Linked DNA regions of Telluria mixta. The protein of the gene in region 2 interacts with the protein of the main gene of each other region in a pairwise test. Links are inferred from orthologs where the notes say so. Each region holds a gene or a part of one and is shown on either strand. Other genes may lie near its edges.

Region 1 (5,443 bases), 2.7 Mb from region 2 along the record:
ACTGGGCCGTGTACGCGTGGGCGATGGTGCGGATCGCGTTGGTGGCGAGGCCTTGCTGCTCCATGCGGTCGAGGTAGTCGCCCCCGTCCTGGCCGATGGTGCCCATGATGAGCGGCTCGCCGCCCAGCAGCTTCAGGTTGTAGGCGATGTTGACGGCGCAGCCGCCGTATTCCGTGCGCAAGGTCGGCACGAGGAACGAGACGTTCACGCGGTGCAGCTGGTCGGCCAGCAGGGTTTCGCCGAAACGGCCATGGTATTGCATGATCTTGTCGAAGGCGATCGAGCCGCAGATCAGCGAGGTCTTGGTCATTGGAAGTCTCAAGGATAGAAAACGAAAGTGTGATAGCCGGACGGCTGCAGGCCATCCAGCGTGAAATGCAGCGTGACCGGTTGCTCCGAATGCGGGCCGAAACCGCTGGCCGGCGACGTGCCGCGCGGCAGGTAGTCGGCGGGCGCCAGCACCCGGCGCAGCACCGGCTTGTCGCTGGCGTCGGTCAGCTCGAGCTCGATGCTGGGCCAGGCCAGCACGAGGCTGCCCTGGTTGCGCAGCAGCGTATTGAGTGCGTACGTGTTCGGGCCGAGCGTGGTCAGTTCGCCCGTCTCGATGACGAGGTTCTCGGCCTGCGCGGGCAGCTCCACGCGGCAGCCCAGGACAGCGCACGCGGCCCCCAGCGCCGGTTTCAGGCCCGGATGCTGCGCGGCCAGCGTGTTGCGGAAGCCCAGTACCGCCTGGGCCAGCAGCATGAGGAGCAGCACGACGGCACCCGCCGCCATCAGCATGCGCTGCGTGCGGCCCATGCGTTCCTGGCGGCGGCTGCGCTTGACGAACTCCGGCTCGTCGGTATCGCCCTCGGCCGCGAGGCGCAGCTTCGGCGGTTCGATCTTCGTCGGCGTCAGCTTGGACCGCCGTCCGCGCGCTTCGGTGGCACGCGCGGCCTTGCTGCGCGCCGGCTTCACCACGGGCGGGATCATCGCCGGTGCCGGCGCGGGCGGTTCGCTCGCGGCCGATGCGCGCAGCGGCAGGAAGGGCGGGGCGTCGGATGGCGGCGCGGGCGGTTCAGGGACGGGCTCGGGTTGCGGCTCCGGCTCCGGTTCCGGCTCCGGCTCCGCTTCAGGTTCGTAGTCCGGCAGCGGCTGGGCGACGATTTCCTCGGTCACCGGCAGGTCGAAACTCGGTTCGATGCGGTCGGCGGGCGCGTACGCGCTTGCAGGCGGCGGTTCGGCGACGACGTCTTCGGCGGGCTCGGGCTCGGGCTCCGGTTCGGTATCGGGCGCCGCGTGGACCACCGCTTCCAGTTGCGGTTCGACGCGGTCCGCGGGGGCGTAGTCCGCCGCAACCGGCGCTTCGACTGCGGCCGTTTCCGGCGCTTCCTCGGCCTCGGGCGCGCGTCGCCACACGTGCGCGCGCGGGGGCTCGGGCACGTCGTCGGCAGGCTTCGGCAGGATGCCGAGCGGATCGAAGGTGTGGTCGAAGTCGAGGGTGTAGACGGGCAGCGCGTCGTCTTCCTGGACGGGCGCCGGCGTGGCCGGCTTGTCCAGGTCGATCAGGTGGGCGTTGCCGTCAAAGATGCGCTGGCAAGACCCGCAGCGGACGATGCCGCCGCGGAGCTTGAGCTGGTCCGCGGCGACGCGGAACGTGGTGTGGCAATGCGGGCACTGGGTGGCGAGCGCCATGCCTTATTTGCTGCCGTCGGCCGTAGCACGTGCTCCCGGTGCAGACGCCGCGCCGAGCTGCCCGTGGAGGGCGACCCAGCCGTCCAACTCGGCCCAGACGCCCAGCTTGATGAAAGGTGCGTACGCGGCAGCCACTTCCTCGGCCTGGCGCGCCAGCACGCCCGACAGGATCAGGAAACCGCCGTCGGCCACGCGTCCCGACAGCATCGGCGCCATCAGCTTCAATGGGCTCGACAGGATGTTCGCGACGACGATGTCGAAACGTTCGTTGCCGTGCGTGGAGGCGACGAAGTCGTCCGGCACGTAGAAGTCGATCTCGCAGCGGTTGCGTTCCGCGTTCAGCTTCGCCGATTCGATCGCCTGCTCGTCGATGTCGACACCCGTGACGTCCGCCGCGCCGAGCTTCTTCGCGACCATCGCGAGGATGCCCGAGCCGCAGCCGTAGTCCAGCACGGATTTGCCGGGCGCCGGGTGGGCTTCCAGCCATTCCATGCACAGGCGCGTGGTCGGATGGCTGCCCGTGCCGAATGCGAGGCCGGGGTCGACTTCGAGGATCAGCGCATCGGGATCCGGGGCTTCGTGCCAGCTCGGCACGACCCAGATGTTCTTGCCGATGTGGATCGGCTCGAACTGCGATTGCGTGAGGCGCACCCAGTCGGCGTCCGCGACGGGACGCGTCGCGAACGCGGGCGCCTGCTGCAAGCCGATGGCGGCCGCAGCTTCTGCCACGATCGCGCCCTGGTCGGCATCCTCGTCCGTCAGCGCGACGACGCGGCTGTGGTCCCAGGCGGCTTCCTTGGGCACCATGCCCGGTTCGCCGAACAGGGGTTTTTCCGCGTCCGTGCCTTCGTCCGCGTCTTCCACCGAGACCGACAGCGCGCCCGCTTCCATCAGGGCGTCGGAGAGCCCCTCGGCATGCTCGCGTGCGATCTCGATGATGACTTCGGTCCAACTCATTGTTCGGCCTCGGCTTTGGCGCCGATCGCGCCATCCTTCGGCAGGTCCGGCTTGTGGGCCAGCTTCTGCTCCAGGTAGTGGATGTTGGTGCCGCCTTCGATGAAGCGGGCGTCGACCATCAGTTCGCGATGCAGCGGGATGTTGGTCAGGATACCCTCGACGACCATTTCCGACAACGCGATCTGCATGCGGCGGATCGCCTGGTCGCGCGTGGCGCCGTAGGCGATGACCTTGCCGATCATCGAGTCGTAGTGCGGCGGCACGTAGTAACCGGCATACGAATGCGAATCGACGCGGATGCCGGGGCCGCCCGGCGGGTGCCAGCCGGTGATGCGGCCCGGCGACGGCGTGAACTTGAACGGGTCTTCCGCGTTGATGCGGCACTCGATCGCATGGCCCGACAGCATGATGTCGCGCTGGCGGAAGCGCAGGCGCTCGCCGCAGGCGATGCGGATCTGTTCCTGCACGATGTCGATGCCGGTGATCATTTCGGTGACCGGGTGTTCGACCTGCACGCGGGTGTTCATCTCGATGAAGTAGAACTCGCCGTTCTCGTACAGGAATTCGAACGTGCCGGCGCCGCGGTAGCCGATCTTGCGGCACGCTTCGGCGCAGCGGTCGCCGATCTTCTCGATCAGCTTGCGCGGGATGCCCGGTGCCGGCGCTTCCTCGATGACCTTCTGGTGGCGGCGCTGCATGGAGCAGTCGCGCTCGCCCAGCCAGACGGCCTGCTTGTGCTCGTCGGCGAGGATCTGGATTTCCACGTGGCGCGGATTCTCCAGGTACTTCTCCATATAGACTTCCGGATTGCCGAACGCGGTGCCGGCTTCGGTCTTGGTCATCGCGACGGCGTTCAGCAGCGCGGCTTCCGTGTGCACGACGCGCATGCCGCGGCCGCCGCCGCCGCCGGCGGCCTTGATGATCACCGGGTAGCCGACGCGGCGCGCGGTCTGGATGATCTCTTTCGGATCGTCGGGCAGGGCGCCGTCCGAACCGGGCACGCACGGCACGCCGGCGCGGATCATGGCCTGCTTGGCCGCGACCTTGTCGCCCATGATGCGGATCGATTCCGGACGGGGGCCGATGAACACGAAGCCCGATTTTTCGACGCGTTCGGCGAAGTCGGCGTTTTCCGACAGGAAGCCGTAGCCGGGGTGGATCGCTTCGGCGTCCGTGACTTCCGCCGCGCTGATGATCGCCGGCATGCTCAGGTAGCTTTGTGCGGACGGAGCCGGGCCGATACAGACGGACTCGTCGGCCAGCTTCACGTACTTGGCGTCCTTGTCCGCCTCGGAGTGCACGACGACCGTCTTGATGCCCATCTCGCGGCAGGCGCGCTGGATACGCAACGCGATTTCACCACGGTTGGCGATTAGAATTTTTTCAAACATGGTAAGTTCGGTGTTTCTTTGAGTGCCGGCAGCATGCCGGGAGGGCGCGGTCGGACGACCGCGCCGGAGACGTTTAGCCGATCACGAACAGCGGCTGGCCGAATTCGACGGGCTGGCCGTTTTCCACCAGGATCTTGGTGATGGTGCCGGAGGCGTCGGCATCGATTTCATTCAGGAGCTTCATCGCTTCGATGATGCACAGGGTATCGCCTTCCTTCACGTTCGCGCCCACTTCGACGAATGCCGGAGCGCCCGGTGCCGAGGAACGGTAGAAGGTGCCGACCATCGGCGACTTGACGACGTGGCCGGTCGGTTCGGCCGGCGCGGCCGGGGCTGCCGCGGGCGCGGTTGCCGGCGCCGCCATGGCCGGAGTCGAGAATTGCTGGACGCCTTGCTGCGGCACCATGACCATCTGATTCTGCGGGATTGCCGAGGACTTGACGATGCGGACCTTGCTTTCGCCTTCGGTCACTTCGAGTTCGGCGATATCCGACTCGGCGACGAGGTCGATCAGTGTCTTGAGTTTTCTTAGATCCATGTGAAACCCCTTGGAATTATTTGTTTAAGAGCATACGGCGCGCCGGCGGTAGGTACTTACGCGCGAATGCGTGAAGTTGACGTAGATTAACGTTGTTTCAGCACGAAGTCGATGGCAAAGCGATATCCATCCGCTCCCAGCCCGCAGATCGTGCCCAGCGCGATCGCCGACAGGAAGGAGTGGTGCCGGAATTCCTCGCGCTTGTAAATATTAGAGATGTGCACTTCCACGAACGGAATGTCCACCCCCGCCAGCGCATCGCGCAGCGCTACGCTGGTATGGGTCAAACCGCCCGGGTTGATGACGATCGCGTCCACGCCTTCCTGGCGGGCAGCGTGGATACGGTCGATCAGCGCGCCTTCATGGTTGCTTTGGAAACAGACGATCTCCGCCCCGGCTTCCCGTGCCTGGGCGGTGGCGGCCTGCTCGATGTCGGCGAGCGTCGTCGCGCCGTACACCGCAGGCTCACGTGTCCCCAGTAAATTCAAATTGGGGCCATTGAGCAGCAGTAGCTTTTTCGCCATATAAAACCGTCTGTTTGCCCGAAAGACAGGCATTTTGCCGCCAACGTTACGTGTTGGCAAGCGATAAAAAGAAGTCGGAAAATAAGTGAACGACCGTTCACTGAAACTACAACTTGGCCAGGTCGGCGCGTACCTGATCGAACTTCAGACGGCCCAGGTAAGTCTTGCGGACCTGCCCATCTGCGCCGATCAGCACCGTAAATGGCAGCCCACCGTTCGCGTTGCCGAGGCCGCGCGCGAGGTCGGTGCCACCCATGCCGCCTATGTACAGTGGGTAGGAAATCTTGATTTTGCGGGCAAACTCGGCGAGATTCGTGGGGGAATCGATGCCGATGCCGATCACATTGAAATGCTTGCCG
Region 2 (5,374 bases):
TGCGCTATACTCGGTCCTGTGCCAGCGCCTCGGTCAGCTTGGCCTGCCGCGTGCGCCGGACGAAGGGCCGACCGCGTATGCGCTGCGCCTCGCCGCTGCCGACCTGGCCCCCGAGACTGGCGCGGCCGCGACGGAATTCCTGCGCCGCTACAGCGCCTACCGCTACGGACCGCAGAGTCCGGGCACCGGCCTCGTTTCCATCCTGAGAGATTTGCTGTCCCGAGTTCGATGAAATCCTTCGTTCCCCTGCTGCTTGCCCTGGCCGTTGGCGCCGGGCCGGCGGCGGATGCCCTCGCCGCATCCTCGCTCCATCACACCAAGGCTGCGGCCAAGTCCGCCAAGACCGCCAAGGCGGGGCGAAAAGCCGGCAAGAAGGCGAAAGCCGTGGCGCCCGCCCGTCCCGCCATCGATTACGACGGCGAGGCCGTCAATTTCAGCGACTGGCAGGCCGTGCGCGAATTCGAGGACGACATCGTCGCCCGCAACGGTTTTGAACGCGCGCAGATCGAGGATGTGATCAAACGGGCACGTTTCATCGATTCCGCCGTCCAGCTCGTGAAACCGGCGCCGCCGGGCAAGCCGAAGAACTGGCAGGCGTACAGCGACCGCTTCATCGAGCCGATCCGCATCAACGCCGGCGTACGCTTCTGGAACGAGAACGCCGACCTCCTCGCGCGCGCCGAGGCGACCTATGGCGTGCCGGCCGAGATCATCGTCGGCATCCTCGGCGTGGAGACGATCTATGGCCGCGACACGGGCCGCTTCCGCGTCGTCGACGTGTTGACCACCCTCGCCTTCGCCTATCCGGAAGCGCCGAACCGCGCCGACCGCATGGCGTTCTTTCGCGGCGAATTGGAAAACACACTGCTGCTGGCGCGCAAGGAAAACATCGACCCGTTCTCGCTGCTGGGCTCGTTCGCGGGCGCCGTCGGCATGCCGCAATTCATGCCGAGCAATATCCTGAAACTTGGCGTGGACTTCGACGGCGACGGCATCGTCGACCTGCGCGGCTCCGCTGCGGACGCGATCGGCAGCGTGGCCAATTTCCTCGTCCAGCACGGCTGGGATCGCAATAACACCGGACCAGCCGTGTTCCCGGCCGACGTGGCGCCCAGCCTCGCCTGGCAGCCGCTGCTGGGCGGCCTGGAAGCGCGCTACCGTCCGGACGAGCTCGGCGGTGCCGGCATCGCGACACGGTCCGCCCTGCCGGATGGCCGCCTGTATGGCCTCGTCGATTTACAAAATGGAGCGGACCCGACGGAGTATTGGGTAGCAAACGCTAACTTTTTTGCTATCACTAAATACAATCGCAGTTATTTCTATGCCATGTCCGTGGTCGAATTGGGCCGTGCGGTGCGGTTGGCACGCGGGATCTAGTACCTTTGCGGCAACAACTTTGTATCAGTTTGTAACAGGATTGTCATAAATACGGCTGAGTCATGCCGTCGTGACAACCTTATACCCCCGGGGGTATGCTTATTTCTCCTAGACAGTTCTCCTGAGAAACATGGCATCCTCCCCGATACCCCCTCTCAAGTTGTCATTCCGCCACTCAATTCCTAAACGTGCGGCGGCGCATCGTTAATTGCTCTACACTTAAGTTTAAATAAAAAACAATTATGTTCTCAGTGAGTTTGTGAGAGAATTGCATTGCGGCTATTGTTGCGATGAGACAACGAACTCAACGAAAGCCACTGATCTTTATTGCTCTTAAGTACTAAATTGGAAATTAGTTGTATAATTTAGTAGAAACTTTCATATCCTTACAGGAGTGGAAGTTCCGCCGCGAGCTCTGACAAACCCTCATAGGAATAGTGAATCATGACGAACCAAGTCGGTATCGATATGAACAGCGATTCGGAAAATGACGAACTGCTGCAATACAACCCGAATCGCCTGCTCGACACCCTGATCGAGAACCTGCGCCTGAAGAACGATGCGGCCCTGTCGCGCGCTCTGGAAGTCGCGCCGCCGGTGATCTCGAAGATCCGCCACCACCGCCTGCCGGTCGGCGCTTCGCTGCTGATCCGCATGCACGAAGTCTCCGATCTGTCGATCCGCGACCTGCGTTACCTGATGGGCGACCGCCGTGCCAAGTTCCGCATCAGCGACAAGCAGTTCAAGCCGAAGGACAAGGACAACACCGCAGGCGGCGCCGAGTAATAATGGCACGCACCGGACCGGACGGCGGCCATTGACGCCGCCGCCCCGCCCGACACTGCCGGCCTCCCGAACGATCGGATAGCCGGATCAGACGTAGTTTTCCCCGCAGCGCATGCGGGATGGGGATGTCCCAGCGCCGAGCACCCGCGCCGGACAAGCAAGACAATCAGGCGGGGAACACACCCGTCGACAGATAACGATCACCGCGGTCGCAGACGATGAACACGATCGTCGCATTTTCCACCGTCTGCGAGATACGCAACGCGATTTCGCAGGCGCCGGCCGCGGAAATACCGCAGAAAATACCCTCTTCGGCCGCCAGGCGGCGTGCCATCTGTTCCGCAGCGGCCTGGGTCACGCTCTCGACCTGGTCGATGCGCGATTTATCGAAGATCTTCGGCAGATAGGCTTCCGGCCATTTGCGGATGCCGGGGATCGACGAACCTTCCTCCGGCTGCGCGCCGATGATGCGCACCGCCTCGTTCTGTTCCTTCAGGTAGCGCGACACGCCCATGATGGTGCCGGTCGTGCCCATCGCACTGACGAAGTGGGTGACGCGGCCTTCCGTATCGCGCCAGATTTCCGGGCCCGTCGTCTCGTAGTGGGCGCGCGGGTTGTCCTGGTTGCCGAACTGGTCGAGGATGATGCCCTGGCCGTCCTTCTGCATCTGCTCGGCCAGGTCGCGCGCGTATTCCATCCCGCCCGTCTTCGGCGTCAGGATGATCTGGGCGCCGTATGCGGCCATGCTCTGGCGGCGCTCGATGGAGAGGTTATCGGGCATGACCAGCACCATCTTGTAGCCGCGGATCGCGGCCGCCATCGACAGCGCGATGCCCGTGTTGCCGCTCGTCGCTTCGATCAGCGTGTCGCCGGGCTTGATCTGGCCGCGCGCCTCGGCCCCGCGCAGCATCGACATCGCCGCCCGGTCCTTCACGGAACCCGCCGGGTTGTTGCCTTCCAGCTTGCCGAGAATGATGTTGTTGCGGGCCGCCGCTTCCGGCCCGGGGATGCGCACCAGCTGCACCAGCGGGGTATTGCCGATCGTGTCTTCGATGGTCTTGTATGCCATTGCCTACTCTTTTGCGAACGCGAAACCGACATTCTAATCCGAGACGGGGCGGCACGTACGGGACCGGGTCAGAGAGCGGCCCCGCGCCAAAGAAAAACCCCGCGCGCGGCGGGGTTCCGATGGGGCGGCCGGCGAATCCGGCGTGCGGCGAATCAGGCGGCCGGTTTGGCGGCTTCCGGCTTGGCCTTCGCATCGGCCGGCTTGGCGCCCGCTTTGGCGGGCTTGGCCGCTGCATCGGCCTTCGCGTCGGCCTTGGCGGCTGCCGTTGCCGTCATCGGCGCGCCGTCCTTCGATTTGCCATCCACCTGCAGGCCCGCCTTCGACAGCTGGGCCGCGCGCTTGTCGGCCACGCCCTTCACACGCTTCTGGAAGTCGGCCCAGTCCTTGAACGGACCGGCCTTGCTGCGCTCGTCGATGATTGCCTTCGACATGGCCGGACCAACGCCCTTGACCGAATCCAGCGCGGCGGCATCGGCCTTGTTGACGTCCACCTGGGCGAATGCAAAGCCCATCGACGCCACCAGCGTGGCGACTGCAAGCATCAGCTTCTTGATCATCTCGTGTTCTCCGTTATCGTGGTGGCGGCCGGGAGGTGGCCGCCTGTTGCCATAACGGATCAATACGACGGTGGGTTGACGGCGCGGTTTGCGACGACGCAATTACGCGTGGCCGTCATCCTTGCGCCGCTGCGCGAACAGCTCGTCGCGGGTGACCGTCGCCGTACCCAGCTTGCCGACGACGATGCCGCCCGCGCGGTTCGCCGTCGCCAGCGCTTCCGGCAGCGATACGCCGGCACCCAGCATGGCGGCCATCGTCGCGATGACGGTGTCGCCGGCGCCGGAGACGTCGAACACCTCGCGCGCGTCCGCGTGCACGTGCACGACCTCATTGGCCGTGTACAGGCTCATGCCCTCCTCCGAACGCGTGAGCAGCAGCGCTTCCAGGCCGAGGTCCGTGCGCAGCTTCTGGGCCTTTTCCGTCAACTGCTCTTCCGTCTTCCAGCTGCCGACGATGCGCTTGAGTTCCGACTTGTTCGGCGTGAGCATCGTGGCGCCCGCGTACGGCGTGAAATCGTCGCCCTTGGGGTCGACCATGACGGTCTTGCCGGCGGCGCGCGCGGCGCGGATCATCTCGGCCACGTTCACGAGGCTGCCCTTGTTGTAGTCGGACAGGATGATCACGTCGTAGTCCGGCAGCAGCGCCTTGAATTGCGTGAGCTTGTCGCGCAGGATTGTCTCGGTCGGCGCGTCCTCGAAGTCGATGCGGACCATCTGCTGCTGGCGGCCGATCACGCGCAGCTTGATGATCGTGGAGATCGCCTCGTCGCGCTTGAGGTAGCTGTGAATGCTCGATTCGCGCAGGATGCGTTCGACGTGGTCGCCCGCCTCGTCGGCGCCGACGACGCCCAGCAGGCCGCAGTGCGTGCCCAGTGCCGCGGCGTTGCGCGCCACGTTGGCGGCGCCGCCCAGGCGCTCTTCGCGGCGCTCGATGCGCACGACGGGCACCGGCGCTTCCGGAGAAATGCGCGAGACGTCGCCGAACCAGTAACGGTCGAGCATGACGTCGCCCACGACGAGCAGGCGCACGCTTTCCAGTGGCGGCGCTTCGGCCTGGCGGTAGCTGTCGGTCGGCAGCAGGCGGCTCGGGATAGTTCCGGTCATGCTCGCCTCACTTGCCCGTCAGGACGGAACGGCCGATGCCGTGGTATTCGATGCCAAGGCCCGTCATCAGCGGGGGCTCGAACAGGTTGCGGCCGTCGATGATCACCGGGTGCTTCAGGCGCGCCTTGATCTGCTCGAAGTCCGGGCTGCGGAATGCCTTCCACTCCGTGACGATGACGAGCGCCTCGGCGCCGTCCAGCGCTTCCATCGGCGTCTTCCTGAAGGCCACGCGGGCCAGCTGGGCGTCGGAAAGGTCGAGCGCCAGCACGCGCTGCGCTTCTTCCATCGCGACCGGGTCGTGCACGGCGACGCTGGCGCCACGCTCGATCAGCTCCTTCAGCAGCACGCGCGACGGTGCTTCGCGCATGTCGTCCGTGTTCGGCTTGAACGCGAGGCCCCAGACGGCGAAGGTCATGCCCGTCAGGTCTTCGCCGAAGCGCTGCACGACCTTGCGGCCCAGCACCTGCTTCTGGCGGTCGTT

The links. The genes of interacting proteins can lie anywhere in the genome.
Region 1: the proteins of cysM (region 2) and accC interact in binary tests that used the Escherichia coli proteins (3 or more experiments, as listed by UniProt). The link is inferred for Telluria mixta from one-to-one orthologs.

The regions. Positions count from the first base shown.
Region 1 is NZ_CP119520.1:2,852,285-2,857,727, forward strand. Bases 1,826-4,780 are described here. They hold accC (acetyl-CoA carboxylase biotin carboxylase subunit), read right to left. Parts: upstream 4,023-4,780; coding sequence 2,628-4,022; downstream 1,826-2,627. Other genes in these bases: prmA (50S ribosomal protein L11 methyltransferase), read right to left, coding at 1,826-2,631; accB (acetyl-CoA carboxylase biotin carboxyl carrier protein), read right to left, coding at 4,096-4,560; aroQ (type II 3-dehydroquinate dehydratase), read right to left, coding at 4,647-4,780. Also shown: P0M04_RS12780 (carbohydrate kinase family protein), read right to left, coding at 1-310; P0M04_RS12785 (DUF3426 domain-containing protein), read right to left, coding at 319-1,674; more of prmA, read right to left, coding at 1,678-1,825; more of aroQ, read right to left, coding at 4,781-5,084; P0M04_RS12810 (TlpA family protein disulfide reductase), read right to left, coding at 5,191-5,443. UniProt on the Escherichia coli protein: This protein is a component of the acetyl coenzyme A carboxylase complex; first, biotin carboxylase catalyzes the carboxylation of the carrier protein and then the transcarboxylase transfers the carboxyl group to form malonyl-CoA.
Region 2 is NZ_CP119520.1:157,709-163,082, forward strand. The notes cover bases 1,282-4,167. They hold cysM (cysteine synthase CysM), read right to left. Parts: upstream 3,233-4,167; coding sequence 2,330-3,232; downstream 1,282-2,329. Other genes in these bases: mltB (lytic murein transglycosylase B), read left to right, coding at 1,282-1,377; P0M04_RS00700 (hypothetical protein), read left to right, coding at 1,822-2,163; P0M04_RS00710 (ComEA family DNA-binding protein), read right to left, coding at 3,385-3,789; rfaE1 (D-glycero-beta-D-manno-heptose-7-phosphate kinase), read right to left, coding at 3,892-4,167. Outside these bases: P0M04_RS00690 (transglutaminase TgpA family protein), read left to right, coding at 1-232; more of mltB, read left to right, coding at 229-1,281; more of rfaE1, read right to left, coding at 4,168-4,893; P0M04_RS00720 (UDP-glucose dehydrogenase family protein), read right to left, coding at 4,901-5,374. UniProt on the Escherichia coli protein: Two cysteine synthase enzymes are found. Both catalyze the same reaction. Cysteine synthase B can also use thiosulfate in place of sulfide to give cysteine thiosulfonate as a product.